Regions from separate parts of the Sphingomonas sp. Leaf28 genome, predicted to be linked through region 2. Evidence: predicted binding sites of a transcription regulator. Region 2 holds the regulator's gene; each other region holds the start of a gene.
What was found. The regulator LexA, encoded in region 2, represses DNA repair genes until DNA is damaged. The targets are predictions, from matches to a motif close to GTTCCNCNCTTGTTCT.
Positions count from the first base shown of each region.

Region 1: the regulator LexA is predicted to act here: its motif matches at 5,875-5,890, upstream of ASE79_RS06785 (ImuA family protein).
Region 3: the regulator LexA is predicted to act here: its motif matches at 5,796-5,811, upstream of rmuC (DNA recombination protein RmuC).

Region 1 is NZ_LMKX01000007.1:47,956-57,833, reverse strand. Features, by position in the region: gene ASE79_RS06800 (hypothetical protein) at 1-130, opposite strand, end outside; gene ASE79_RS06795 (error-prone DNA polymerase) at 130-3,393, opposite strand; gene ASE79_RS06790 (DNA polymerase Y family protein) at 3,390-5,180, opposite strand; gene ASE79_RS06785 (ImuA family protein) at 5,095-5,856, opposite strand; gene ASE79_RS20255 (hypothetical protein) at 6,316-6,816, opposite strand; gene ASE79_RS20830 (hypothetical protein) at 6,948-7,721, shown strand; gene ASE79_RS06775 (hypothetical protein) at 7,989-8,171, opposite strand; gene ASE79_RS06770 (SDR family oxidoreductase) at 8,516-9,505, shown strand; gene ASE79_RS06765 (SDR family NAD(P)-dependent oxidoreductase) at 9,662-9,878, opposite strand, start outside.
Region 2 is NZ_LMKX01000009.1:408,406-418,283, reverse strand. Features, by position in the region: gene ASE79_RS15160 (peptidylprolyl isomerase) at 1-481, shown strand, start outside; gene ASE79_RS15155 (anthranilate synthase component I family protein) at 489-1,979, shown strand; gene ASE79_RS15150 (hypothetical protein) at 2,085-2,489, opposite strand; gene ASE79_RS15145 (anthranilate synthase component II) at 2,670-3,353, shown strand; gene trpD (anthranilate phosphoribosyltransferase) at 3,350-4,330, shown strand; gene trpC (indole-3-glycerol phosphate synthase TrpC) at 4,332-5,108, shown strand; gene moaC (cyclic pyranopterin monophosphate synthase MoaC) at 5,105-5,572, shown strand; gene ASE79_RS15125 (energy transducer TonB) at 5,661-6,395, opposite strand; gene ASE79_RS15120 (molybdopterin molybdotransferase MoeA) at 6,835-8,016, shown strand; gene lexA (transcriptional repressor LexA) at 8,085-8,768, shown strand; gene ASE79_RS15110 (ComEC/Rec2 family competence protein) at 8,759-9,878, opposite strand, start outside.
Region 3 is NZ_LMKX01000011.1:171,716-181,593, forward strand. Features, by position in the region: gene fabG (3-oxoacyl-[acyl-carrier-protein] reductase) at 1-385, opposite strand, end outside; gene ASE79_RS18425 (GxxExxY protein) at 400-822, opposite strand; gene fabD (ACP S-malonyltransferase) at 856-1,815, opposite strand; gene ASE79_RS18435 (RcnB family protein) at 2,010-2,366, shown strand; gene rpsF (30S ribosomal protein S6) at 2,539-2,973, shown strand; gene rpsR (30S ribosomal protein S18) at 2,976-3,200, shown strand; gene rplI (50S ribosomal protein L9) at 3,212-3,808, shown strand; gene rmuC (DNA recombination protein RmuC) at 4,201-5,559, opposite strand; gene def (peptide deformylase) at 6,000-6,524, opposite strand; gene recR (recombination mediator RecR) at 6,583-7,179, opposite strand; gene fmt (methionyl-tRNA formyltransferase) at 7,233-8,159, shown strand; gene truA (tRNA pseudouridine(38-40) synthase TruA) at 8,156-8,914, shown strand; gene ASE79_RS18480 (class I SAM-dependent RNA methyltransferase) at 8,970-9,878, opposite strand, start outside.

The DNA of each region.
Region 1 (9,878 bases), on a different contig from region 2:
GCAGGCAGCGCAGCGCCAACCGGATCTCGACGACATCGACCCGAGCGTCCGAGCAGCGCGCAACGCCGCCCCGCAAGATATGCACCGATAGCGCGATGACAACGCGTTGATGACGGACGAGCTTGGCCATCAATGAAAGTCGTGAGATTTGAACTTCATGACAGCTTCCGGATCCATGCCGTCCGCATGGGGCGGCCAGTAAGAGTTGCAAGGGGCAGGGCTCCGGCCCTTGTCGCCACGATCGGGGGAGCCGGCATGCTTGGCACCGTCACCGCGACCGGTCCGGTGCGGGAACGACATCTCGCCGACCCGGTGCAGCAGGTCGCCATGGTCGATAATCCGATCGCAGATGACGTGGATGACCTCGCCCTCCTTCTGCACCCTGCCCTTCATGCCGATCATCGACGCGGACATCACAGTGCGGCGCTGCCGCTCGAACCGATCGGGCCACAGAATGCCGTTGGCGATCCCGGTCTCGTCTTCGATCGTGATGAATAGCACGCCCTTGGCAGACCCGGGCTTCTGGCGAACAAGGATGATGCCGGCGACCTCGACATGGCGTCCGTCGCGAATGGTCGCCAGGTCCGCACACTTGGTCACCCCACGGCGCGCCAGCTCGTCGCGCACGAAAGTCAGCGGATGTGCGCGCAGCGAGAGCTGCAGCGCCCGGTAGTCCTCGATAACCTCACGACCATCGGTCAGTGGGCGCAGTTCGACATCGGGCTCGATCCCTTCCGCGCTGACGGCCTGGTCCGCGCGGTCGGCCGCGGCAAACAGCGGCAGCGGCGCTTCGCCGAGCCCCCTCACCTTCCACAGGCCCTGCCGACGATTGGCACCGAAACTATGAAAGGCGTCGCCGTCGGCGAGCTTCTCGATCGCCGCGCGCTGGACGCCCGATCGTCGCCATACATCTTCCACGCTTTCGAACGCGGTCAGCTCGCGCGCGCCGACGATCTTGGCGCCGTCCGCATTGGACAGACCGCGGATCTGCCGGAGTCCCAGCCGTACGGCGAGGTACCGCCCGCCATACGGCTCCAGCGTGCAGTCCCAACGGCTTGCGTTGACGCAAGGGGGGCGAACCACGACGCCATGCTCGCGCGCGTCGCGAACGATCTGGGCGGGTGCATAGAACCCCATCGGCTGCGCGTTCATCAGGCTCGCGCAGAACACGTCCGGGTGATGATGCTTCATCCACGACGATGCGTAGGAAATCTTGGCGAATGAGGCCGCGTGGCTCTCGGGAAAGCCGTAAGACCCGAAGCCCTCGAGCTGACGGAAGGTGCGTTCGGCGAACTCACGCGGGTAGCCGCGCTCGACCATGCCCCCGATGAGCTTTTCGCTGAAGTGCGACACGCCCCCTGTGAACTTGAACGTCGCCATGGCACGGCGGAGCTGGTCGGCTTCGGCCGGCGTGAACCCCGCGCCGACGATCGCGACCTTCATCGCCTGCTCCTGGAACAGCGGCACGCCGAGCGTCTTTTCCAGCACCGCGCGCAATTCGGGCCGCGGGTATTCCGGCTTCTCCAGCCCTTCACGCCTACGCAGATACGGGTGAACCATGTCGCCCTGGATCGGTCCCGGTCGTACGATCGCGACCTGGATCACGAGATCATAGAAGCGCCGCGGTTTCATGCGCGGCAGCATGCTCATCTGCGCGCGGCTTTCGATCTGGAAGGTGCCGAGCGTGTCGGCCTTCGAGATCATCGCATAGACGTCGGGATCATCGTCCTGCAGATCGGCCAAACCGACCCGAAGCCCCTTGTCCACCTCGAGCATGTTGAAGGCGCGATTCATGCAGCCGAGCATGCCGAGACCCAGCACGTCGACCTTCATGAACTTCAGCGCATCGATGTCATCCTTGTCCCACTCGATGATCTGGCGGTCTTCCATCGCGGCGGGTTCGATCGGGACGAGATCGTCGAGACGGTCATGGGTGAGAACGAAGCCGCCTGGATGCTGAGACATATGGCGCGGCACGCCGATGAGCTTGCGGGCTAGCTCGAGCGTGAGGCGCAGGCGACGATCGCCGATGTCGAGGTTCAATTCGTTGACCTGCTTTTCGCCGACGCCTTCGGCCGACCAGCCCCACACTTGCCCTGCCAATGACGAGGTCAGATCCTCGGGCAGGCCGAGCGCCTTGCCGACGTCGCGGACCGCTCCGCGTGCGCGGTAGCGCGTGACGACGGCGGTCAGCGCGGAGTGATTGCGACCATAGGTCTCATAGATCCACTGGATGATCTCTTCGCGACGCTCATGCTCGAAGTCGACGTCGATATCGGGCGGCTCGCGGCGCTCGCCACTGACGAACCGCTCGAACAGCAACTCATGCTTGATCGGGTCGATCGAGGTAACGCCGAGGACGAAGCAGACGCAGGAATTGGCGGCCGAACCGCGGCCCTGGCAGAGGATCCCGCGCCGGCGGGCTTCGCGGACGATCGCGTAGACGGTCAGGAAATACGGCGCATAGCCAAGCTCGCCGATGAGCTTCATCTCATGGGCGATCTGCTCGGTATAGGCAGCCGGCACCGCGCCGTTGAACATTACGTCGACAGCGTCTTCCGCGAGCTTCTGCAAAGCTTCTTGCGCGGTCAGCCCGTCGATTAGCCGCTCATGCGGATACTGATAGGCCAGCTCGCCCAGATCGAAGGTGCATAGCCGCGCGATGTCGACGCTGGCCCGCAGCGCATCGGGATACGCCTTGAACCGCCGGACCATCTCGTCGGGGGATTTGAGCGCACGGTCGGCATTGACCTCGCGCCGGTAGCCAAGCTCGTCGACGGTGCATTTCTCGCGCACGGCCGTCACCACGTCCTGCAGTAGCCGTGCTTCGGGCGCGTGATAGAGGACGTCGCCCGTCACCACCGCGCGAACGCCAGCGCCACCTGCCTGCTGCGCCAGCGCGTCGATCCGCACGGCATCGTCCGGCCGGCGCCGCTGGAACAATGCCATATACCCACGCCGGCCATAGAGTGTCTTCAGGTCGGCGAGCGCTGCCAGATTATCCTCGTCCGGCTCAACCGGCAGCAGGATGGCGATCATGCCCTCCGACCAGGGTTCGAGGTCATTCCAGTGGAGGAGGCACCCCCCCTTTCCCGCCCGCTTCTTGCCCACTGTCAGCAGACGCGTCAGGCGCGACCAGGCGGGGCGGTTGGTCGGGTAGAGCAGCAACTGCCGGCCGCAGGACAGATTGACGCGTGTGCCGGCGATCGAGCGAACGCCCGTCGCCTTCTGCGCTTCCCATGCGCGCACCACACCCGCGACCGTGCCGATGTCGCTGACCCCGATCGACGGATAGCCGAGCAGCGCGGCAGCCGCGAACAGCTCCTCGGGGCTCGAGGCGCCGCGTAGCAGCGAGAAGTGCGTGAGGACCTGGAGTTCGACATAGTCGGTCATGCGAACACGCCGTGCATCCACCAGCTCAGATCGCCGGTGTCCTCGACGAACCCGTCGCCACGCCGGAACACCCAGTAGCGACCGCCGGTCTCATCCTCGACGCGGTAATAGTCGCGTACCGCCCAGACTTCCGCGTCGCGGCGCCACCACTCACCGTGGATCCGCTCGGGGCCGTCGCCTGCGACGACCTTGTGCGGCCGGCCGCGCCACTCGAACCGCCGGGGCGGCTGATCGGGCATCAGTGCAATGACGCCCCACAGCGGTTCAGGCCTGGCCAGCAGGCGCGTCGGTCGTCGCCATTTCGGCCAGCCCGCGGGCGCCACCACCGGGTCGGCGCGCATGACGGCGCGCTCGGGCACGTGGCTTTCAACAGGGGCGATCCGGAACACGGCGTCAGCGCCGATGCGGCCGGCAACGACGTCGACGAGACGGGCCGGATCACGCACGAGTACCTCACCGGCGAGAACCGCGCCAAGATCGACCGCGTCGAGCGGCTCTGTGTGCGGTGCCGCCAGATAGAATTGCTCGAGCCCCAGGCCCGGATCGATCCGTTCGATCCTGAGCTTCATGAGCCGCAACAGGTGCGAAACCTCGCGCGTCGGGCGTGAGGTGCCGACGGCCACGACCTGCTCGGTGCCATCGACGCGTAGGCCACCGAGCCGTAGTGATCGTACGCCGAGCCCCTTCGCGCGCAGCAGCTCGGCCATGTCGCCGAGCAGATCCTCCATGACCTGCGCGATCGCGTCTGCGGTGACGATCGGTTCGAGCAGCCGGCGCTCGACGATCGGCATGACCTCGTCGGTGCGCGGCGTGATGGGTTCGGCGACCGCGCCGAGTGCCTGATCGAGCCGCGTGATTGCGGCCAGCCCGAGCCGGCGTGCCAAAGGCCCGCGCGCGACCGGTAGAAGATCGGCGACGCGTTCGAAGCCGAACTTGCGGGCGGCGACAAGCGCAGTGCCTGCTAGGCGCAAGGCCGCGACCGGTAGGCCGCTGAGCGCGTCGACCGTCCGCCCTGTGGGCACGATCGCGATGTCGGCAGGCCCGAACCGGGCAATGGCGTGTGCCGCGCCCGGTGTGTCTGCAACCGCCACGCGGGCGGTGAACCCGGCACGCTGGCAAAACGCGCGCAGACGCCGGCAGAACCGTTCTTCCCCGCCATGGAGATGCGCGCAGCCGGTCAGGTCGAGCCACAGCCCGTCGGGCGGTGTGGCTGCGGCGATCGGTGACCAGCGGCGCACCGCGCGTAGCGCAAGCTGATCCAGCATCGCGGCATCCGCCTCCGTCTCGGACGGTCGGATGTCGAGATCGGACACCAGCGCACGCGCATGGGTCGCGGCCATGCCGATCGTGATCCCCAACGCAGCTGCGCCATCGCAGGCGGCCACCACCTCTTCGCGCCGGCCAACTTTACCGACCAGCGCGAGCGGTGCCCTGTGGAACGCCGCAACGGTCGCCGCGACCCTGTCGTGACTGTCTGCTTGCGCTGGTCCGTGGAACGGATGGTTCGCCGCCTCCGATCGTCGGCCAAGTTCACGCATGGGTGGTTTCGCATGCGCAGGCAGCGCTGCGATCTCACCTTCCACATCCTGCCTGGTCGGCATGTCGGCACGCGCCCAGCGCGCGCCCGGCCGCCACCCGCCGCCCCGCGGCACCGAACACGCACCGGGATCGTCGTCGACGGGAAGCTGAAGGGCTGGCCGCTCAGGCGGCCGCGTAGCGTGCCGGTCCAGCCGTCTCAGCCGCTCGATGGCCAAGTGCGGCAGGAACAGCGAGACAACCCGTCTCATCGCAGCCCTCCAAAATCATCGAAAATGCTTCGCCGCCACGTTGCCGTGCGACCTCGACCTGCCACCGCGATCGGCCGACGCCGGCGACGCCCAGGCGCTCGGACGACGCACTGGCGATCCGCCAGCGCGTCCAGGCCGCGGACGGCTCGGCGAGCGGATCCTGGTCGCGATTACGTCTGCGTCGCAGGATGAGAACGGGAATGTCGGCGTCGGCCGCGACCAGTTGCAGGCGCCGGGTCGCCACCATCGACATCCGGCTAACCTCGGCGATCACCGCTGACGGCGTTCCATCGCGCACCGCGTCTTCGACGACGGCCAGCAAGGCTGCATCGTCACGGGGTTGTGCGTGAATCAAGTCGGCAGATGATAGCCCCGCCTGCTCCAAGCCCGGCGCATAGAGATCGTTGCGACAGCTCACCCACAGCACCGGGCCGCCTGTATGCGCCGCTTCTCGCGCGGCGATGCCTGCGAGGAACAGCGTTGCTGCGGCATCGTCGACCATCGCACAGCTTTGTGCGGCGACCTCGTGCAGCGCTCCAGTGCGAAGGCCCCTGCTTGCGAGGCGATCGTCGAGCGCAGGGATACCGAACGGCATGATGCGGTGATCCACCACCGGCGTTGCGATTGTCCGCAGGTGGGCGATGGTTGTCGGCAGGGACTCGAGGGCGGTGATCATAATGTCTAGACTCTACCTGTTCACTTTATGTTCCGTTACCGGAACCGTTTGGTCAAGCGTCAGACTTGAGACTCATGTGGATAAGGTTCTGCCTGCGAACGTTGCGAAGCGCGTTTGGCTATGTGCCGCGGAGGCGGGCGACCGTGAATGCGCGTATGCGAACGACTGTCATTGGGCATGCGGATCGGCGTGCCGGATCCAGTCCGTTTCCCGCGCTATCGAACCTTCGTCAGCCGTGCCTTATCGCCGAGCTAGCCAAGGGATGAGTTTGGCTCCGACATCCCGCCAAGTGCATGAAATGCAATCCGGATTAGCCAGTTTTGCATTCGCCATTGCCCGGCCTGCCGGATACCAAGGTGACGCCTTTCAGGCATCCTCTCCTAAAAACTTCCCGGGTCGCTTTTGGCGGCCCCTTTTTTTGCCCGGACGCAGCCGGCACAGCGTTTCCGGTGCTCCGAGCTACCGGACGTTCGCGTATAGCGATCGGCTGTCATCGAGCATGCTGATGGGTGTCGGGGTGATCCAGTCCGCCCCCCGCATCGGATATGGGCCGTAGAACAGATCGCCGAGCGCACGCCGGTAATGTGCGTTCATCCAACGTCGACGACGATGTTCAGGGCCATCGTAAATCATGTGGCAGCGCTGGCAGAGCGCCGCCAACTGGTTAAGCGCGCTGTCACTGGGGTCATGATTGAGGTGCGCACAGGCCAGCACCACCGGTGTCCATTTGCCTAAGTCGAGGATGTTCTCGATCGGTCGGCGAACACGTCTGCCGTCGCCATTACGCCAATACGACCGGCCTTTGTCCCACCAGCGTCCGTCGCCCATGTGGAAGACCCGTTGCCCGTGTGGGCGCCCGCAATGTTCGCAGCGTCCGCCTGCGCGCACGAAGCGGACCAGATGCGATAGCTGGGGCCAATCGATCGGGTACAGGAAGACATGTTCGGGGCGGATCGGCATCGGTGCTGTCCACCAACATCATCGCTACGCGTATGTCTAGCGACGTTCTGGCCCTTTGATGTTCTTGCTATGTCCTACAGGCAAACATTCGTGCATCCGACCGTCAGCTGAGTCGAAATGGATCGAATGCGATGGGCTATTCAGGAACACACTGGCCGGAAGGGCTGAACGACGAGGAGGCGCTGCAGCGTCTGCAAACTCTATGCCTTGGCGCTTGCGACGGCATCCAGGATCTGGCGGACGACACGCGCTACAAGGCGCTCCGCCGGGCGCTGCTTGGCCGGACCGACCTGCGGCCGTTGGCGCCGGCCTTTGTCGCGGCACAGCCCAGCCTTGAAGCGTTTGTACGCCATGCTCGGGAAACGAAGGATCGCAATCTGCGGCGTGAGATGGTCCGTGACCAGTTCAAGGCGCTGTGGGACGAGGTTCGCGGACCGGATGCGGTCAGTTCGGCAAGGTGGACCGGGCGCCCTTCCCTGCGCGAGCATGCCGCTGTCGTTCAGGCATTAGCGCCGGTTGCCTTGGAAGCTGTGCAGCGGTTGATCGATGATGAAGAGCTCGCCCGCGACAATGGAGGCCCGGTCGATGCTGATCGGGCGGTAGCCCTGGAACAGCTGAAGGCGTTGCATCATGCGCTGGGCGATCTGATCGCGGCAGTCGATCAAGGTCGACCGCTCGAGCCCGTGTTCGAACGGCTTCGGATCGTTCGCCAAGAGGCGAAGGTCGCGATCGGTAAGGCGACGGCCGCGCTGCCGGTAACGACGTCCGCATTGATCGCCTTCGGCAGCGTCGTTGGTATTGTGGAGTTTTTCGTCGGCAATGTTGTTGTTGCGGTCGCTGCCGGGGGGATCGCAGGCAATACGCTCAAGGACGCGATGCTCAAGAAGGAGGCCGTAGCCAATTAAGCATCTGGTGCTCCAAAACGTTCATCCGCGCTACAAACTTTACGCGAATGACGCATGACCGTTATCATAAACCGAGATCTGATTGTCAGGCAAATTCTAAGCGATCGACCGATGTCAAAGCGGCCGATACACCAACCGCGTTGACAATACCGGTTCTGTTAGAGCGCAGTGGTGATGCAGACCACTCGGCCTTGCGGGATATGCTTACACACGGGGGATATTCGGAGTACGTTTTAATCAAAACGCTTCAAACGCCCCCTTCGCAATTCAATACAGGCCGCCCTCTTCTCTCTCCTCGGCACCTTCCTTCTGGGCCTCCTCGATATCGTCTGGCTGTTTTGTATCGGGCGACGGCTTATCCTCAAGGCTATCTTCCGGACTGTTATTACTATCCGGCAGTTCGTTGACGTCGGTTTCGAAACCCGGTTCTTCGTCCTGTGGGGCGGCCATGACTACTCTCCTTTAGCGCATGTAACGATCCGAGAAGGCACACGGTTGCTATTGCCTGCTACGCCGTAATGAGGGCCTGACGAAGCGGGCTGCAGGACTCAGTCTCGGTCACGCACGCGACGTTCTTGGCATCCCCATTAGATGCTCGTTCATTTGACACGTTCGGCGTCGCAAGCGTGGCTAGAGGCAGGTCAAATGCCGCTTGCTGATGCTCATCTGTCTCGAAGAGGGTCCATTTTGCAGATGCTGTCGCGTGCAGAGGACACGACGCGGTCAACGGCCGAATTTGGAACGGAAGCAATCGTTTAGCGCTTGGAATTGTGATCATTCCGGGAGCTATGACGATGACCGATACCACACGACGGACTTTCGTGACGGGGGCAGCCATTACCGCCGGTGCCATGGCGGCGACCGTCGCAAACGCCGCGACACAAAGTGGTGCCAGTAACGCCGCGACGACACCGGCTGCCGCAGCGTATCCCAAGCCCCCCTACCCCGTACAACGGCAGCCTTGGCCCGGTCTTGCGTCAAAGATGACGCCGCGTCCCGATCATGGCGAGAAAAGCTACAAGGGTTCAGGCAAGCTGGCGGGTAAGAAGGCCCTGATAACTGGTGGAGACAGCGGCATCGGTCGCGCTGCGGCGATTGCGTATGCGCGAGAGGGCGCGGACGTTGCTATCAACTATTTGCCGGCCGAAGAACCGGATGCTCGCGAGGTCATTGCCTTGACCCAGGCCGAGGGTCGCAAGGCGGTCGCAATTCCAGGGGATCTGCGCGACGAACGCTTTTGCCGTCGGCTGGTGCAGCAAGCCAGCGAACAGCTTGGCGGGCTCGATATTCTGGTCAACAATGCGGCCCGTCAGCAGACGCGTCCCGGCATCGCCGATATCTCGAGCCAGGACTTCGACGATACGATGAAGACCAACGTCTATGCACCGTTCTGGCTGACGAAGGCGGCACTCGAACGGATGAGTGCGGGCGCGGTGATCGTCAACACGTCCTCCGAACAGGCTGGCAATCCTTCCCCCGACATCGTCGACTATGCGCTAACGCGTGCTGCGGTGCTGAACTTCACCAAGAGCATGGCCAAGCAGCTTGCCAGCCGCGGTATCCGCGTCAACGCAGTTGCGCCCGGTCCGTTCTGGACTCCACTGCAGGTCAGCGGCGGGGCGACGCCCGAGAAGTTGCGCAGCTTTGGTGGAGACTCGCCGATGGCAAGAGCAGGTCAGCCAGCAGAAATTGCGGCGCTTTACGTTGCCGCGGCCGATCCGTCCTTGAGCTATTCGACAGGCCAGATTTTCGGTTCGACCGGCGGAAATGGACAGCCGGCGTGACTTTCGGAAAAGCGGGTAGTCCGTACCGGTGCGAACATCGCCTACTCGGGTTCTGGAGGGCCTGGCGGAGGAACGTACATCCTTGGTCTGACCACGGGAATTTGACCGGTACCATGTCCAAGGCCAGCGGGCTTTTTCGCCCGCTGGCCTTGGACCTCAGATTTGAGCCAAGCCTCCATCGGTGAACAGCTCGCTACCCGTCATGAAACTGCTATCCGACGATGCGAGGAACGCCGCGGCTGCTGCGATTTCGGCAGGGTCGCCGACATGCCCAATCGGCGTGGTAGACCCCATCTCGATCATGGCATCGCGACCCACAACCTCGGCCGCCAACTCGGTGAGCGTTGGTCCTGGCGACAGGACATTGATGCGA
Region 2 (9,878 bases):
CGTGCTGCAGGACGTGACCGCCGAGCGCTCGCGTCAGGCCGCGCGCAAGGTCGCCGCCGACGTGCTGGCGCGCATCAACAAGGGCATGACGATCCAGCAGTCGCTCGCGCAGACCAAGCTGCCGATCCCCGCCGCTCGCCCGCTGACCGCGTCGCGTGCGCAGATCGCCGCCGATCCGCGCGGTGCGCCGCCCGCGCTCGCGCTGATGTTCAGCATGGCGCCGAACACCGCCAAGACGCTGGCCGCGCCCGACGACAGCGGCTGGTTCATCATCAAGCTCGACAGCATCGCCAGCGGTAATGCGGCGGGCAACGATGCCGCGATCAAGGCCGCGCGCGCCAATATCGGCCGGTCGGTCGGTCGCGAATATGTCGAGCAGTTCGCCAAGGCGGTCCGCGTCGATGTCGGCGTGAAGACCAACGCGACCGCGCTCGCGCGCACCCGCGCCGAGTTGCTCGGCCAGGCCGGTACGGCGAACTGATCCTCGCATGACGCCCCGTGAAGCCTTGGCCGATGGGCGCCCCGCGCTCGTCTGGCGTCGTCAGGTCGCCGACACCGAGACGCCGGTCGCCGCCGCGCTCAAGCTCATCGAGCCGGGGCGTGGCGACTTCCTCCTCGAATCGGTCGAGGGCGGCGAGACGCGCGGCCGCCATAGCCTGATCGGCCTCGCGCCCGATCTGCTGTTCCGCGCGCACGGCCAGCGCGCCGAGATCAACCGCCACTGGGCGACGGATCGCGACACGTTCGAGCCGTGCGGCGTGCCGACGCTCGACGCGTTGCGCGCGCTCGTCGCCGAATGTCGCGCGGACGTCCCCGCCGAACTCCCCCGCGCGCTCGCCTGCCTCGTCGGCTATTTCGGCTATGCGACGATCGGCCTGGTCGAGACCCTGCCGCAGCCGCCGGTCGATCCACTCGGCCTGCCCGACATGATCTTCGTGCGACCGACCGTCGTGCTCGTGTTCGATCGCCTGACCGACGCGCTCTATCTGGTCGCGCCCGCCTGGCCCGATCCCGCGCGCGATGCCGACGCGATCGTCACCGAAGCCGAAGACCGGCTCGACGCGGTCGCGGCCAAGCTCGCCAGCACGCCCGTACCAGCCCCGGTCCGCGCCGACGTCGCCGAGCCCACCTACACGCCAGCGCTGCCCGAGGGCCGCTACGGCGAGATGGTGGCGACCGCGAAGGACTATATCCTCGCCGGCGACATCTTTCAGGTCGTGCTCGCGCAGCGGTTCAGCACGCCGTTCGCGCTCCCGCCGTTCGAGCTCTACCGCTCGCTACGCCGCATCAACCCGTCGCCGTTCCTCTATCATCTCGATCTCCCCGGCTTCGCACTGATCGGCTCGAGCCCCGAGATCCTCGTCCGCGTCCGCGACGATGAGATCACTATCCGCCCGATCGCAGGCACCCGCCCGCGCGGCAAGTCCGCCGCCGAAGACGAGGCGAACCGCATCAGCCTGCTCGCGGACCCGAAGGAACGCGCGGAGCATCTCATGCTGCTCGATCTCGGCCGCAACGATGTCGGCCGCGCCGCGTCGCCCGGGTCGGTGCGCGTGACGGCCAGCTACGGCGTCGAATTCTACAGCCACGTGATGCATATCGTGTCGAACGTCGTCGGCACGCTGTCGCCCGCCAAGGACGCGCTAGATGCGCTGTTTGCTGGGTTTCCCGCAGGCACTGTCAGCGGCGCACCAAAGGTCCGCGCGTGCCAAGTCATCGCCGAACTCGAGCCAGAGCGCCGCGGCGCCTATGCAGGCGGCGTTGGCTACTTCTCGCCCGACGGCTCGATGGACTCGTGCATCGTGCTACGCACCGCGGTGGTCAAGGACGGCACGATCCACGTCCAGGCCGGCGCCGGCATCGTCGCCGACAGCATCCCCGAATACGAACAACGCGAATGCGAAGCCAAGGCCGGCGCGATCCTGGCAGCGGCCCGCGAAGCGGTCGGCCGAGCAAAAGCGCCAAGCTTCGGACAGTAGCTCCTCTCCCCGTCATCCTGACGAAAGTCAGGATCCAGAGTTACAAGACGCGATCCTCTGTAGCGCTGGATCCTGACTTTCGTCAGGATGACACGAGAAGTTGGATTACGGCGTCGTGGTGGTCTCGCTGCTCGGCGCACGACGCTCCGCCGCATAGGCGTTGTTCCGCGCCAGGAAACAGCCCGACTGGCCACCCGTGCCGACCGCCGAACACGTATCCGGCAACCCGCCCGCGACTCGCCCGATCTGGTCCATCGACGCTGCGCGGTTGACCCAGCTCTGGTTCTGCGCGGCGATCGGCTTGTCCTCGCGGAGCGCCTTGGGAATCCGGTACGGCTGGTCGAGCGTCGAGCACACCACGACTTCGCCGTTCGTCGACGGCGGGCACTTCTGGTCCCCGGTCAGCGTGACGCTGCGGATCCGCTGCGGCGGCGAGGCGACCTGTGCATCCTGCGCGGACGCCATGGCGGGAAGCGCGATCAGTGCGGCGAGAACGACGGTACGAAACATGGGGAAAGGCTCCTTTGAAGGGATAACGTCCGTCACACAGCATTGCTCCGCACTGAATGAAGGTCGCCCGCGCCCCTCATATAGGGACGTCCGTCCCCATCCGCGACCGCCCCGCGGCACTTTGCGGCGCGCCGCCGCCGCGCGCCTTGCATGGCCCCGCGCTTCGGCTATGGCGGCGCGATGATCCTCGTCGTCGACAATTACGACAGCTTCACTTGGAACCTCGTCCATTACCTGATGGAGCTGGGCGTCGAAGTGGAAGTCGTCCGCAACGACGCGATCTCCGCCGGGCAAGCCTTGTCGTCGGGCGCGGACGCGTTCCTCATCTCCCCCGGCCCCTGCACGCCGACCGAGGCAGGCGTCAGCCTCGACCTCGTCGCCGCCTGCGCGGACGCGGGCAAGCCGCTGCTCGGCGTGTGCCTGGGCCATCAGGCGATCGGCCAGCATTTCGGCGGCAAGGTCGAGCGCGGCGGGCTGATGCACGGCAAGACCTCGCCCGTCCTCCACGACGATACCGGGCTCTACGCCGGACTCCCCTCGCCGTTCATCGCCACGCGCTACCACTCGCTGATCGTCAACGCGGTCCCCGACACGCTGGTGGTGAACGCCACCGCGCAGGACGGCACCGTCATGGGCTTCCGTCACAAGACGCTGCCGATCCACGGCGTCCAGTTCCACCCCGAGAGCATCGCCACCGAACACGGCCACGCGATGCTCGCCAATTTCCTCAAGATGGCCGACATTCCCCATCAACTCCCCTCCCGCCTGCGGGAGGGGTCGGGGGAGGGCAGCGCCGCAACCGCCGCGCCCACGAAGAGCGAAGCCCCTCCCCTAACCCCTCCCGCAGGCGGGAGGGGACTATGATCCTCCCCGACCCGTCCTCCCCCCTCTCGCGCGAATCCGCCCGCGAAGCGTTCGCCGACATCCTCGACGCGCGCGCCGGCGACGACGCGATCGCGACCTTCCTGATCGATCTGTCGGCGCGCGGCGAAACCAGCATCGAGATCGCCGAAGCCGCGCGCGCACTGCGCAACCGGATGATCCCGATCGACGCCCCCGCAGGCGCGATCGACGTCTGCGGCACCGGCGGCGATGGCCACCACACGGTCAACGTCTCGACCGCAGTCGCACTCGTCGTCGCGGCGTGCGGCGTCCCCGTCGCCAAGCACGGCAACCGCGCCGCCTCCAGCAAGGCCGGCGCCGCCGACACGCTCGAAGTCCTCGGCCTCGACATGGACCGCGCCGGCGCCACCGCCGAGGCGAGCCTCAACGACATCGGCATCGCCTTCCTGTTCGCCGCGAACCACCACCCGGCGATGAAGCGCATCACCCCGATCCGGCAGCGCATCGGCAAGCGCACCATCTTCAACCTGATGGGCCCGCTCGCCAACCCGGCCGGCACCACCCGCCAGCTGATCGGCATCGCGCGCCCCGACTACGTGACGCTCTACGCCGACGCGCTCGAACAGCTCGGCACGCAGGCCGCGCTCGTCGTCTCGGGCGAAGAAGGCCTCGACGAACTCTCCGGCGCGGGCCCCAGCATCGTCGCTTCGGTCGGCAGCGTCTCGCTCCCCGCGCGCATCGCCCCCGAAGATGCCGGCCTTACCGCCCACGCGATCACCGACATCCGTGGCGGCGACGCGCACCACAACGCCGACGCGCTCCGCCGCCTGCTCAAGGGCGAGACGGGCGCATACCGCGACGCCGTCCTGCTCAACGCCGCCGCCGCCTTGATGGTCGCCGGCACCGTCCCCACCCTTGTCGATGGCGTCGCGAAAGCCGCCACCGCCCTCGACACCGGCAGCGCCGACGCGCTGCTCGCCCGCTGGATCGCCTACTGACATGACCATGCTCGACCGTATCCTCGAGACCAAGCGCGCCGAAGTCGCCGCACGCAAGGCCACCACCTCGCTCGCCGATATCGACGCCGGGATCGCCCGCATGTCCAAACCACGCGGCTTCCGCGCGGCTCTTGACGCCAAGCCCGGCTACGCGCTGGTCGCCGAGGTCAAGAAGGCCAGCCCCTCGAAGGGCCTGATCCGCGCCGACTTCGATCCCGTCGCGCACGCCCGCGCCTATGAAGCCGGCGGTGCCGCGTGCCTGTCCGTCCTGACCGACGAAAAATGGTTCCAGGGCGCCGACGCCTACCTGACCGCCGCGCGCGACGCGGTCTCGATCCCCGTCCTGCGCAAGGACTTCATGGTCGACCCCTGGCAGTCGACCGAGGCGCGCGCGATCGGCGCCGACTGCATCCTCATCATCGTCGCCGCGCTCGACGACGTGCAGATGGCGGAGATCGAGGCGTCCGCGCTCGAATGCGGCATGGACGTGCTGGTCGAAGTCCACGACGCGCACGAAATGGAGCGCGCGCTCAAACTCAAGTCGCGGCTGATCGGCGTCAACAACCGCGACCTGCGCGACTTCACCGTCGACTTCAACCGCACCTACGAGCTGGTGAGCCGTGCCCCGAAGGACTGCACCTTCGTCGCCGAAAGCGGCCTCACCACGCGCGCCGAGCTCGACGCGATGGCCGAGCACGACATACGCTGCTTCCTGATCGGCGAAGCGCTGATGCGCCAGGACGATGTCGAGGCCGCGACGCGAGCGCTTGTAGGGTGACCGGTCTCACGCACATCGACGAAGCGGGCGCGGCACGGATGGTCGATGTCGGCGGCAAGGCGGTCACCGCGCGCGAGGCCGTCGCCTCGGGTCGGATCACCATGTCCGCCGAAGCCGCCGCCGCGATCGGCGCGGGCACGGCCAAGAAGGGCGACGTCCTCGCGGTCGCGCGCGTCGCCGGGATCATGGCGGCCAAGCGCACCAGCGACCTCATCCCACTCTGCCACCCGCTCCCGCTGACCAAGGTCGAGATCGACCTCGTCGTCGACGCGACCGGCGTCACCGCGACCGCAACCGCCTCGACCGAAGGCAAGACCGGCGTCGAGATGGAAGCGCTCACCGCCGCGACGGTCACGCTGCTGACGATCTACGACATGGCCAAAGCGATCGACAAGACGATGGTCCTCTCCGACATCCGCGTCCGCGCCAAATCAGGCGGGAAATCCGGCAACTGGACCGCCTGAAACCCTCTCCCCAACGGGGAGAGGGAAAGACGCCAAAGGCGTCGAGGGTGAGGGCAAGCCAAGCAAGACGGCCGCCCCTCAAGCCCGATCAGTCATCCATAGCCCATTCGTGATCCTCGACGATCGTCGACTCCACCGGCCGCCCCGCCGCATCGAGCGAAGGGTCATACCGAAACCGCTGCTCGATCAACCGACACGTCAGCGCATCCAGTTCCCGGCTCCCGCTGGATCCAGTCACTCGACACCGCGTAACCCGTCCATCCGTCCCGACCACATACCGCACCGACACCCGGCCACGGATCCCCGTCTCCGCCGCCTCGCGCGGATAGTCGGAGTCCTTCAGCCGCCCCTTGCGCCACCGCGGCGGCGTCTCCTCGCCACCCCCACCGTCGCCATCGCCAGACCCACCGCTCCCGGTGCCATTGCCGATCCCGCCGCTCCCGGTCCCCGGCCCGCGCACGTCCGAGGCGCCCGCCGTCGCCTGCGCGCCCAGCCCGGCCTTTTCCGCCACCACCAGCGGCGGCGGCACCACGATCGGCACCACCGGCGGCGGCGCCACGAGCTCGGTCGCCTTCGACTTGAGATTGGGCGGCGATGCAGCCCCCTCGGGCTTCCGGCTGAGCGACGGCCGCGGCTTGACCTTTTCGACCGGCGGCGGCGGCGGCGGCGGCGCCACCCCGAACACCTTCAACGCCTCCCCGACCGCCGCCGGCATCGGCACGACCAGCCCGTTGAGAAGCGCATAGCCAAGCATCCCCGGCAACACGACCGCCCCGATCGCCGCGCCGATCCTGTCTCTCGTCCGTGGCTGCGTCGCGGTCATCCTATTGATCTGGTGCGTCATTGCGCGCCAGAAAAGCCCCTCACCGCATGAACGCACGCTGGCCAGCGCCCCCACTACCTCCACCCCGGCGAAGGCCGGGGCCCAGTTGGGAAAGCCCAAGTGATAACCAGCGCCACCCGCCCCACCCTGTTTCCCCGCGAAGGCGGGGACCCAGCCTGGGCTCCCGCCTTCGCGGGAGAACAAGGAAGCAGTCGCTGAAGTTCGGTATCGACCGATGCAGCCGAAACGCGCGACCGCCGCTCCACCCCAACAACACCTGTCCTACACAACGATCGAATGGCACAGCACGGAACATACCGACCCACCCCCGCGCTTCCCCTTACGACACCCCGCCAAACGACGACCCGCCAAACACCTCCCAGCGTCTCTACTTCCTATACTTCACTTTTCCGAACCGCCCGAAAACAGAGACTTACGCATGACCCTAATCCCCGTCGCCGAAGCCCAGACCCGCCTCTTCGCCATGGCCCCCCGCGTCGGCCATGAGACCGTTCCCCTGCGCGACGCCGCCGGCCGCTGGGCCGCCGAGGATATCCTCGCCCGCCGGACCCAACCCGCCGCCGATCTCTCGGCGATGGACGGCTACGCGATCCGTTTCGCCGACCTCCCCGGCCCCTGGACCGTCATCGGCGAGAGCGCCGCCGGCCGCCCCTTCACCGGCGCCGTCGCCACAGGCCAAGCCACCCGCATCTTCACCGGCGCCGCGATGCCCGAGGGCGCTGACACCGTCATGGTCCAGGAAGAGGCCGAGCGCGACGGCGCCACGCTGATCCTCGCCGGCGAAGGCCCGCCGATGCTGGGGCGCAACACCCGCCGCAAGGGCCTAGACTTCTCGACCGGCACGCGTCTGATCGCGGCAGGCCAGCGCCTCAGCCCCGCGCGCATCGCCGTCGCCGCGACCGGCGGCCATGGCAGCGTCACGGTCAACCGCCGAGTCCGCGTCGCGGTCGCCGCCACCGGTGACGAACTCGTCCCGCCGGGCTCGACCACCGATGGCGTCGCGCTCCCCGAATCGAACGGCATCATGCTCGCCGCGATGCTCGCCGACATGCCCGTCGACGTCATCGATCTCGGCATCCTGCCCGACAATCTCGACGTCCTGCGCGACGCCTTCGCGAGCGTTCAGGCCGACCTCCTCGTCACCACCGGCGGCGCGTCGGTCGGCGATCACGACCTCGTCCGCCCGGCGATCGAGGCAGCGGGCGGAACGATCGATTTCTGGCGGATCGCGCTGCGCCCCGGCAAGCCGATGATGGCCGGCAGGATCGGCGACATGATGGTCCTCGGGCTTCCCGGCAATCCGGTCTCCGCGTTCGTCACCGCAATCCTGTTCGTGAAACCCGTCGTCGCGCACATGGCCGGCGCAAGCGATCCGCTACCGCAAGCGACGCATGCGCTGCTCGGCGAAGACCTGCCGGCCAACAACGCGCGGACCGATTATCTCCGTGCCGAACTGCGCGACGGCAAGGCCTATGCGTCGACGATCCAGGACAGCTCGATGCTGCTGACGCTCGCCCGCTCGACCTGCCTGATCGTGCGCCCCGGCAGCGCACCGGTGGCAAAAGCGGGCGAATCGGCGGAAATCCTCGTCATTGCGTGATGCGGGCGCTTGACGGGGTCAACTATGTTCCATAGAAGTTCCTCGTCTGTTCCGGACGGAGAACCGCCATGCTCACGCGCAAGCAGCACGAACTCGTCTGCTTCATCAATGATCGCCTCAACGATACCGGTGTGTCGCCGTCGTTCGAGGAAATGAAGGACGCGCTCGACCTGAAATCCAAGTCGGGCGTCCACCGTCTGATCAGCGCGCTCGAGGAGCGCAACTTCATCCGCCGCCTGCCGAACCGCGCGCGCGCACTCGAAGTGCTGCGGATGCCGGAGCGTCCGGAAAAGCCTGAAAAGAAGGTCGCCGCTAAGTCGTCGAACGTGAAGGCGGCGCCCGCTGCCGCCACGCCGCAGCCCGCCAACGACGTCATCGAGATCCCGCTCCACGGTCGCATCGCCGCGGGCGTTCCGATCGAGGCATTCGAAGGTAGCACGATGCTCGCCGTCCCCGCCGCGTTGCTGGGCACCGGCGAACATTACGCGCTCGAGGTGTCGGGTGATTCGATGGTCGAAGCCGGCATCCTCGACGGCGACTACGCGCTCATCCGCCGCACCGATATCGCCCGCGATGGCGAGATCGTCGTCGCGTTGATCGAGGACAGCGAAGCCACGCTCAAGTTCTTCCGCCGCGAAGGCGCAATGGTCCGTCTCGATCCGGCCAACCGCGCCTACGACCCTCAGCGCTATGCGCCGGCGCAAGTCCGCGTTCAGGGCAAGCTGTCGGGCATCCTGCGCCGCTACGACTGAAACCGGTACGCCGCCGGGTTAAAACGCCGGGCCTGCCCAGGTCCGGCGTCGAGCCTCGGCGGATCGCGCCAGGGATGACGGTCGCCCGGCGACAGGATGGTCTCGACCCGACCAGACCCCAACGTCACCGCCACCCCGCCGGTCCGCCGCAGCATATTTCGGTCGAGCCGCAACCATCGCGGCGTACAGCGACTCGGCAAGCTCCGCTCGCTGACGACGATATCGGCGGTCCGGCACGCGGCGAGCAACTGGTCGATCGGCACCATATACGCGCTCCGCGTCGCAAGAACCCGCCACGTCCGCCCGCCCCCCGCGATATCGGTCACGCATAGATCCCGACTGCACCGCGCATCGGGCTGGTCGGCCAGGAACAACGGTTCGCCGTCGACCCCGCCATTTTCGGCGAGCGTGGCGCGCGTATAATCCCCCGCCCGGTCCCGCAACATCGCCAGTCCCGCCGCCGTCCGCACCGCGACATGCCGCCCGTCTCCCGTCACCAGAATGTCCGGCGGCGGTGTCGTCAGCGCCCAGATCGCCCCCACCGCCAACGGCAGAGCGCCGAGCCGCCGCCACCGCGTCCGCCACAACGCAATCCAGATCCCGCCAACGACCATCAACGCAAACGCCGCACTCGGCATCGCCGGCAAGGCCCGCACCGACCCCGGCGCATCGGCCACGCGGTGCGCAAGCCACAACAGCGCGTCGAGCGACGTCTGCACCAGCCACCAGACCGGTGCGCCCATCCCCCCGACATCGAGCAGCAGCGCCAGCGCCTCGAGCGGCATCACGACGAACGTCGTCAACGGGATCGCGATGATATTGGCGAACGCACCGTACAAACCCGATTTATGGAAATGAAACACCGCGATCGGCATCAGCGCGACTTCCACCAACAGCCCGGTCAGCAGCAACGAGGCCACGCCGCGTCCCAGCTTTCGAACGCGCCCCTCGTCATGCGCCCCGAAAAAGGTCCGGATCGCCGGATGTTCGTGAAACGCCATGATCGCCGTGATCGCAGCAAACGAGAGCTGGAAGCTCGGCCCGGCCGCGGACTCGGGCAGCACGAGCATCACGCACATCGCCCCCGTCGCGACGAGTCGCAACGTCATC
Region 3 (9,878 bases), on a different contig from region 2:
CCTTCATCATCGGCTTGGCAGCGGCGCGCATGAGGCGGAACGCGGCTTCGAGATTGACGCGAATGACGCTGTCCCACTCCTCGTCCTTCATCCGCATCGCGAGGTTGTCGCGCGTGACGCCGGCATTGTTGACGAGGATATCGAGTCTGCCGAGCGCCTCGACCGCCTGCGGCACGAGCGCATCGACCGCGGCGCCATCCGACAGGTTGCATGGCAGCGCGACGTGATCGCCACCGAGGCTGGCGCGAAACGCCTCCAGCTTGTCGGCGTTGGACCCGGATACGGCCAGCCGCGCGCCTTGCGTGGCGAGGGCCTTGGCGATCTCGGACCCGATCCCGCCGGATGCGCCGGTAACCAGCGCGGTCATGCCTGTGAGGTCGAACATTCTAATCTCCAGATTCAAGAAATTTGTTCGCGCAGAGGCGCGGAGGACGCAGAGGGGCGGTAGTTGTTGACGAGACGGCGGACACCCTCTTTCAGTGTGTCCCCGCCGAAGTTGATGAGCAAACCGACGGGCTGTTTGGTCAATCTGAGATAGGTCAGCAGTTGCTTCGCGTGGACGGGCAGAAGGCGCTCGACCGACTTGATCTCGACGACCAATCGGTCGTCAACCAGCAGATCGATCCGGAAAGCCGCCTCGAAGCGTAAGCCTTCGAACTCGATATCGATCGCCCGTTGTCGCGCAACGCTGTAGCCCATCGCCACCAACCGACCGGCAAGAACCGCTTCGTAGACGCTTTCGAGAAGCCCCGGCCCTAGATCCCGATGCAGGCGCAGTGCGACATCAAGGACGTCGCCACTGACCGCATCGATATCTTTCATAACCTCTGCGTCCTCTGCGCCTCTGCGCGAAATCTAAAGCACCTTAACCAATGCCTCGATATCGTCCATCGTGATGACGCTGAGCGTCTCGACGTCGGGGGCGATGCGCTTGACCATTGGGCCGAGCACCTTGCCGCCGAATTCGACGAACTGCCCCACCCCCGCCGCGTGCATCGCCAGCACCGATTCGCGCCAGCGAACCATGCCCGTAACCTGCTGAACCAGCAGATGCCGGATCGCGCCGGGCTCGGCGACCGCGACCGCGTCGACATTGGCGAACACCGGCACCAGCGGCGCACGCAGGTCGGCATCGAGCAAGGCCGCCTCCATCGCATCGGCAGCGGGCTGCATCAGCGGGCAGTGGAACGGCGCGGAGACGGGGAGCAGGACCGCACGCTTGGCGCCCAGGTCCTTGGCGAGCGCGATCGCCTTCTCGATCGCGAGGCGGTGGCCGGAGATGACCACCTGCGACGGATCATTGTCGTTGGCGACCGTGCACACCAGCTCGGGCCCGCCCTCGGCCAGGATCGAATCGACCGCGGCGCCCGCGATCAGCTGCGCCTTTTCCAGATCCGCGCCGAGCAACGCCGCCATCGCCCCCTCGCCGACCGGTACCGCCGCCTGCATCGCCCGGCCACGCAGCTTGAGCAGCCGCGCGGTGGTCGACAGGTCGAGCGCGCCCGCGGCACACAAGGCTGTATATTCGCCGAGGCTGTGCCCAGCGACATAGTCGGCCTTGTCGGCAAGGCGGAGACCGCCCTCCTTCTCGGCGACGCGCAACGTGGCGATCGCATTCGCCATGATCGCGGGCTGCGCATTCTCGGTGAGGAGCAGGTCGTCCGCTGGCCCCTCGCTCATCAGCCGGAACAGATGCTGGCCGAGCGCCTCGTCGACTTCGGCAAAGACCTCGCGGGCGGTGCCGCTGGCGTCGGCGAGTGCCTTGCCCATGCCGACAGACTGGCTCCCCTGGCCGGGGAAGATGAACGCGCGCATGACCTCTCCTCTTTGAAGCGGGCGGACTAGAAAGGTGCGGGCCGAGTTGCAACTGCGCGAACCTGAACGAACCCGCCGGATTTGCGACAAACTGCGACCATTTCGCCGTCCCTGCGACAAGCGCCTGCGACAACCGGCCCCCAGATTATGGAGGACGCCGCAGCAACGGCGCCGTGTTTCAACGGGAGATTACCATGAAGAAGTTCATCCTCAGCGCGCTTGCCGCCACCCTCGTCGCCAGCCCGCTGCTCGCCGCCGCCCCGGCCGAAGCGCAGCAGCGCCGCGAAGTGACCACCGTGCGCCAGAACAACAACGGCCGCACCGTCGTCACCAAGAAGACGGTCGTCCGCGCACCGCAGCAGCGCAACTGGCGCGCCGGCCAGCGCTTCGATCGTCGCCAGGCGCAGAACTATCGCGTGATCACGACGTATCGCAACTATCGCCTCGCCGCCCCGCCGCGTGGCAGCCAGTGGGTCCGCTCGGGCAATGATGCGATCCTGATCAACGGCCGCGGCAACGTGGTGCAGGTTCGCGGCGGCGCATTCCGGTAATCGAACCGGTAGGGTCGTAACCAATCTTGCCTTTCCCCGATAATCGGGTAAGGGCCATTGCAACCGGGGTGAGAGATTCGCGTCTCTCGCCCCTGTTTGCATTCTAGACGACAGCCGGAGGGGTGCACGCATGGGGCGTGTATCAGCGATCGGCCAAGACGAAGGACAAGACATGGCTCTTTACGAGCACGTGTTCCTTGCGCGCCAGGATCTGGCACAAGCGCAGGTGGACGCTCTGGCGGAAATCGCCACCAAGATCGTGAACGACAACGAAGGTCGGGTCGTAAAGACCGAGAACTGGGGCTTGCGTTCGCTGGCGTACAAGATCGCCAAGAACCGCAAGGCGCACTATGTGATGCTCGAGATCGATGCCCCGGGCAGCGTGATCGCAGAGCTGGAGCGCCAGACGCAGATCAACGAAGACATCATTCGTTACATGACGGTCAAGGTCGACACCCTCGAAGAGGGCCCGACCGTGATGATGCGCAAGTCGGACCGCGACCGTGAGCGTCGTGGCGACCGCGAAGGTGGCCGTGAAGGCCGTCCTGACCGCGGCGATCGTCCGGACCGTGGTCCCCGTCGTGACCGCGAAGAGGGAGCTGAATAATCATGGCACGTCCATTCTTCCGCCGCCGCAAGAGCTGCCCGTTCTCCGCCAAAGACGCTCCCCGGATTGACTATAAGGACGTCCGGTTGCTGCAGGGCTTCGTGTCCGAGCGTGGCAAGATCGTCCCGTCGCGTATCACTTCGGTGGCCGCAAAGAAGCAGCGCGAACTGGCCCAGGCCATCAAGCGTGCGCGTCATCTGGGCCTGCTGCCCTACATCGTTAAGTAAGGAGCGCCCACATGGACGTCATTCTGCTTGAGCGCGTCGAAAAGCTCGGCGCCATCGGCGACGTGGTGAAGGTAAAGGACGGCTACGCCCGTAACTTCCTTCTCCCGAACAAGAAGGCGCTTCGTTCGAACGAAGCCAACCGCAAGGTGTTCGAATCGAACCGTGCGCGGATCGAGTCGGACAACGCATCGCGTCGCAGCGATGCCGAGACCGAAGCGAAGACCTTCAACGACACGACCATCACCCTGATCCGTCAGGCGTCGAACACCGGTCAGCTCTACGGTTCGGTCGCGGTTCGCGATCTGGTCGACGCGCTGGTGGCCGATGGTCACAAGGTCGCAAAGTCGGCGATCGTGCTCGACAAGCCGATCAAGGCGATCGGCGTGTACACCGTCAAGGTTGCACTCCACCCCGAGGTGTCGGTGTCCGTCAAGGTCAACGTCGCCCGCTCGCCGGAAGAGGCCGAGATGCAGGCTTCGGGCGTCGACGTGATGTCGTCGATGTTCGAGCGTGACGAGGCTGGCTTCGTCGAGGATTACGATCCGAACGCAGAGCCCGGCGCCACCGCCGAAGCACCGCGCGACCAGGAGGACGAGGCGCAGGGCTAATCCCCTCGCCTTATCCGGCTGTTACGAAAAGGCCCGCCCGGAGCGATCCGGGCGGGCCTTTTTTTTGCGCATTTTAGATGCGGATCAGGGGCAGGTTACGCAGGCGCCGATCACGGCGGCGAAGGGGATGAGCGCGCAGAAGATGGGGACGAGATGCTTCATGGCCGGGTCACTCTTTGAGAGGTGTTGCCGGGATAATGCGCGGCCTTGGGAAAGGTTTCCCGCAGGTGAACGAATTTTGTACCGATCGGTTTTTGTGGCTGGAACGGGATTGCTTGTCCACCCCGGCGGAGGCCGGGGCCCAATTGGAATGGCAGATGTAACGGCGTCCTGCGCCCAGTTGGCACCGTCCCCAACTGGGCCCCGGCCTTCGCCGGGGTGGTGTGTTGGTGTCAGATTTGTGCGTCTTCGGGCTTCTCGATCAGCGCAGGTCCCTCGCCTAGCGCCAGCGCGTCGACCGAGGACACGTCTTCCAGATCGCGGGCGCCTGTTTCGATGTTGAGGTCGCGGAACTTGCGGCCGGTGACCATCAGGCGGCCGTTGAACGAGTTGGTGAACCCGTTGAAATTCTTCACCGCGCTGTTGAGACCGACGCCGACCTTGCGCAGGTCGTCCGCGACCTTGGCGAGGCGATCGTGCATCTCCTTGCCGAGTTCACCGATCTTGCGCGCCTCGTTGGCGAGCTTTTCCTGACGCCACACCGCCGCCACCGTACGCGCGATCGCGATCAGGTTGGTCGGCGTCGCCAGCAGCACGCGCTTCTCGAAGGCGAAATCCCACAGCGTCGGATCATGCTCTAGCGCCGCCGAGAGGAAATGCTCGCCGGGGACGAACATGATCACATAGTCGGGCGTGTCGGCGAACTGGCTCCAATAGGCCTTGTTGCCGAGGCCGTTGACGTGCGCGCGCATCGACGCCGCATGCGCCGCGAGACCGATCAGCCGCTCGGCGTCGTCGACCGCGCCAAATGCGTCCTGATAGGCGTTGAGCGACACCTTCGCATCGATGACCAGCGCGCGGCCACCGGGGACGCGGATGATCGCATCCGGGCGCAACCTAGCGCCGTCATCGCCCACCGCGACGCTGACTTCGGTCTGGAAGTCGGTGTGCTCGCTTAGGCCGCAGGTTTCGAGGACGTTCTTGAGCTGCTGCTCGCCCCAGCGGCCGCGAGACTTGGGTGCGTTGCGCAAGGAATTGACCAGCTTGGCGGCCTCGGTCGACACCTTCTCCTGGCCGAGCCGCATCTGTTCGATCTGACCCTTGAGGTCGCCGAACGCATCGCGGCGCTCGGCCTCGACCTTGGCGACGCCCTCTTCATAGCGTTGCAGACGATCGCTGACGGGTTGCAGCATCGACTTGAGATTCTGTCCGGCGGTTTCCTCCGACTGACGGAAGCGTGCGTCGGCGCGGTCGAGGAATTGCACCTGCGCCGCCTCGAGCGCCTTGGCGGCGGCGGCACCGAACTGCGCAGTCATCGCGTCGTTGGCGTCCTTTAACTGGCACAAAGTGACGAGGTGCGCGGCCTGGCGTTCCTCGCTCTGCGCCTGGAGGCGGGCGAGGTCGCGCTGCGCCTCGTTGCGCTCTCGCTCGACCGCGTCGCGGGCGGTGCGGAGGAGGTCGGCGTCGGCGGCCTTGGTCCGGGCTACGGCGAGATCGCTGGCGAGGGTCGTAGCGCGGCGGGAGGCCAGCAGCCAGCCCAGGAGGACGCCCGCGGCGAGCGCGAGGACGGCGATGATGGCGAACTCAGCCATTTTGCGTGGCCGAAACCGGAGTGAAGTATAGGAAGTATAGACGCACGTGCAGCATCGTTTCTGGCGAGGATGCGCGGGGTGGCGGGCGGGTTTGGGAGGGGTATGGGGACGTCATGCGTGGAACATACGTCGAACGCGTGGGGTAGGACAGTGTGAATATCGTGCTGTCGCGCGGGGGCGGGAGGTCTGGGTTTCGCGCGGTGGCGCTTGTGGTTCTGGGCTCCCGCCTTCGCGGGAGAACTAGAGGGGGGCGGTACTTACCCCAATACCTGGGCACCACCCCGGCGGAGGCCGGGGCCCAATTGGAGAGGTCGTGGTAACGAAGGACCGCGCTTTGTCAGCACCGTCCCCCATTTGGGCCCCGGCCTTCGCCGGGGTGGTGGCGTGTTGGGTGGACGGGCGCGCCCTTTCAGGTGCTCATCCGGGCGCACCCACACGCGTCACCCCAGCTTGCGGGCCTTCGCGAGCTTCTTCAGCACCATGTCGCGCTTGAGGCGGCTGATTTGGTCGATGAACAGCACGCCATCGAGATGGTCGATCTCGTGCTGCATGCAGGTCGAGAGCAGGCCGTCGAGCTCTTCCTCGAACGCAGCGCCGGTCTCGTCGAGCCACTTGACGACGCAGCGCGACGGGCGGGCGACCTCGGCATATTGCTCGGGGATCGAGAGGCAGCCTTCGTTGTACGTCGACATCTCGTCGCTGACCGACAGGATCTCGGCGTTGATATAGGCCTTGGGTGCCTTGATCGGCTTGTCCTCCTCGTCCTTCTCTTCCTGAAGGTCGATGACGAGGACGCGCTTCTGCACGCCGACCTGGGTCGCGGCCAGGCCGATGCCGTTGAAGTCGTACATCGTCTCGATCATGTCGGCGACGAGCGTGCGGATGGAATCGTCGACCGTGTCCACCGGCTCGGCGACGAGGCGCAGGCGGGGATCGGGGACTTCGAGAACGGTCATTACGGTCATACCGCGCAGCTAAGTACAGCGCGGGGGGCCGTCAAGCACTTGGCGCAAGCCGCGGGGATCAGGCCATCGGGCGGCGCGCGCGCAACGCCTGCGCCAGCGTGCCCTCGTCGAGATAGTCGAGTTCGCCGCCGACCGGCAGCCCGTGCGCGAGTTGGGTGACGCGGACCGGGAAGCGTTCGATCCGCTCGGCGATGTAATGCGCGGTGGTCTGGCCCTCGAGCGTGGCGTTCATCGCGAGCACGACCTCGTCGATGCCGCCCGCCTCGATCCGGCGGACCAGGCTGTCGATGCTGAGATCCTCGGGGCGGATGCCTTCAAGCGCGGACAGCCGGCCGCCCAGCACGTGGAAGCGGCCGGGGAACAACCGCGAGCGATCGAGCGCCCAGAGGTCGGCCACCTCTTCGACCACGCACAAAGACCGCTGGTCGCGGCGGGGGTCGGCGCAGATCGCGCAGGGGTTGGTGGTATCGACGTTGCCGCAGGTGGTGCAGTTCTCCAGCCGCTCGTCGACCGCGGTCAGCGCCTCGCGCAAGGGGCCCAGCGCGGCGTCGCGCTTCTTGAGCAGATGCAGCACGGCGCGACGTGCGGACCGGGGGCCTAGGCCGGGGAGCCGGGCCAGCGCCTGCGTCAGCGCCTCGATCTCGGGGGATGCCATCGGGAACAGATAGGGGGTTGCGTCGCTCCCCGCCAGCGTGTTCGAGAGGCGCCATGCGGATCATCTTCATGGGAACGCCGGACTTCGCCGTGCCGGTGCTGGAGGCCCTCGTCGCGGCGGGGCATGACGTGGTGGCGGCGTATTGCCAGCCGGCGCGACCGGGCGGGCGACGCGGGCGCGAGCTGGTGCCTTCGCCGGTGCAGGTTCGGGCGGAGGCGCTAGGGATCGAGGTGCGGACGCCGGTGTCGTTCAAGGCGTCGTTGCCCGAGGGTCTCGCCGCGCGGGAAGCGTTTGCGGCCTTGGGGGCGGATGTTGCGGTCGTCGCTGCGTATGGCCTGATACTGCCGCGTGCGGTGCTCGACGCGCCGCGGTTCGGGTGCCTCAACGTGCACGGCTCGCTGTTGCCGCGGTGGCGGGGGGCGGCGCCGGTGCAGCGCGCGATCCTGGCGGGCGATCTGCAGACAGGGGTCGGGATCATGCAGATGGAGGCCGGGCTGGATACCGGGGCGGTGCGGCTCGAGGGGCGGACCGACGTTGCGGGGAAGACGGCGGGCGATCTTACCGCCGAGCTGTCGGCGATGGGGGCGCGGTTGATGGTCGAGGTGTTGGGCGATCTCGACGCCTACCCTGCCCGGCCGCAGCCCGAGGAGGGCGTCACCTATGCCGCCAAGATCGACAAGGCGGAGGCGCGGATCGATTTCGAGCGGTCGGCGGTCGAGGTCGAGCGGCTGGTGCGCGCGATGAACCCGGCGCCCGGCGCGTGGTTCGAGGTCGCCGGCGAGCGGGTGAAAGTGCTCGCGGCGGACGTGTTGCCGTTCAGTTTTCTGGGGTGCGAGGGGCTGACGGTCAACGACGCGCTGACGATCGGGTGCGGCGACGGCGCGATCCGGCCGACCTTGGTGCAGCGGGCCGGGCGCGGCGTTACCTCGGCGGACGAGCTGCTACGCGGGTTTGCGATTCGCTCGGGGACTCAGCTTTGACGCGGTTCGCGTTGACGGTGGAATTCGACGGGCGGCCGTTCATGGGCTGGCAGCGGCAGAAGCACGGCCCCAGCGTGCAGGCTGCGCTTGAGGCGGCGGTGCTCAAGATGACCGGCGAGACGGCGTCGGTGCAGGCGGCGGGACGGACCGATGCGGGCGTGCACGGGATGGCGATGCGCGCGCATGTCGATATCGAGAAGCCGGTCGCGGCGTTTCGGTTGATGGAGGGGCTGAATGCCCTGGTGAAGCCGGCGCCGGTTTCGGTGCTGGCGTGTGAGGTCGTCGATGACGATTGGCATGCGCGGTTTTCGTGCGTCGGGCGGTCGTACGAATACCGGATCGTCAACCGGCGGGCGCCGCTGAGTTTCGAGGCGGGGCTGGCGTGGCAGGTGCCGCAGTCTTTGGATGCGGAGGCGATGGCAGAGGCGGCGCAGGCGCTCCTCGGGCGGCATGATTTCACGACGTTTCGGTCAGCGCATTGCCAGGCGGACAGTCCGGTGCGGACGCTCGACCGGCTCGATGTCGTGCGCGAGGGGGAGCGTCTGTTCATCTACGCGGCGGCGCGGTCGTTCCTGCATCATCAGGTACGGTCGATGGTCGGCTGCCTCGCGCTGGTCGGGATGGGCCGCTGGGCGGTCTGCGATGTGGCGGACGCGCTGGCGGCGAAGGATCGGGCGATGCTGGGGCTGAATGCACCGCCCGATGGGTTGTTCTTCGTGAGTGCCGTTTACCCGCCCCCGTCATCCCGGACTTGATCCGGGACCCAGGGTTACGCGGCGCAGCGTTCGAGGCTCTGGGTCCTGACTTTCGTCAGGATGACGATGGGGGTACGGGTCGCGTGAACTTCGCGGCCAGCTCGACATGCGTCGACCAGCGGAACTGGCCGACCGGCTGGACCCAGTCGATCCGCCAGCCCGCGTCGCACAGCTCCTTCGCATCGCGGGCGAAGGTGGCCGGATTGCACGAGACATAGGCGATCACCGGGGTCTTGCACTCCGCCAGCGCGGTCGCCTGCTCGCGCGCGCCCGAGCGCGGGGGATCGATCACCACCGCGTCGAAGCGGTCGAGTTCGGCCGCCGTCAGCGGGCGGCGGTAGAGGTCGCGGTGCTCTGGGTAGACCGGGCGTTGCGTGCGGTGCGCGGCGGCCTTCAGCGAGGTGAGCGCGTCGCGTGCGCCTTCGGCGGCGTAGACCTTGGCGGGGATCGCCATCGTGAAGGTGCCGAGCCCGGCGAACAGGTCGGCCACGGTGTTGGCCTTGCCGATCGCTTCGAGCACCGCGGCGGTCAGCGCGGCCTCTCCGTCGGGGGTCGCCTGCAGGAACGAGGCGGGGGGCAGCGGCACGGGGACGCCACCGAGCGTGATCGTGACCGCGTCGGGCTCCCAGCGAGTCTCGGGGCCGAGACCGTCGTCGAACGCGACGCGCGCGATCTTGTGGTCTTCACAGAATTTGGTGAGGGCCTCGGCCGCGGGGAGGCCTTCGGGGGCGAACCCGGTGATCAGGATGTCCGCGCCCTGGTCCGCGAGCGTCAGGTGGATGTCGGCGCGGCGGCGGAAGTTCAGGCGCCGGAGCAGCTGGCGCAAGGGTTGGACGAGGGCAAACAGACGTGGATCGAGGATCCAGCATTCCTTGATGTCGACGATCGTGTGCGCCTTCTCGGCGGTGAAGCCGAGCGTGATCTTGCCGCCCTTGCCCTCGGCATGGAGCGTCGCGCGGCGGCG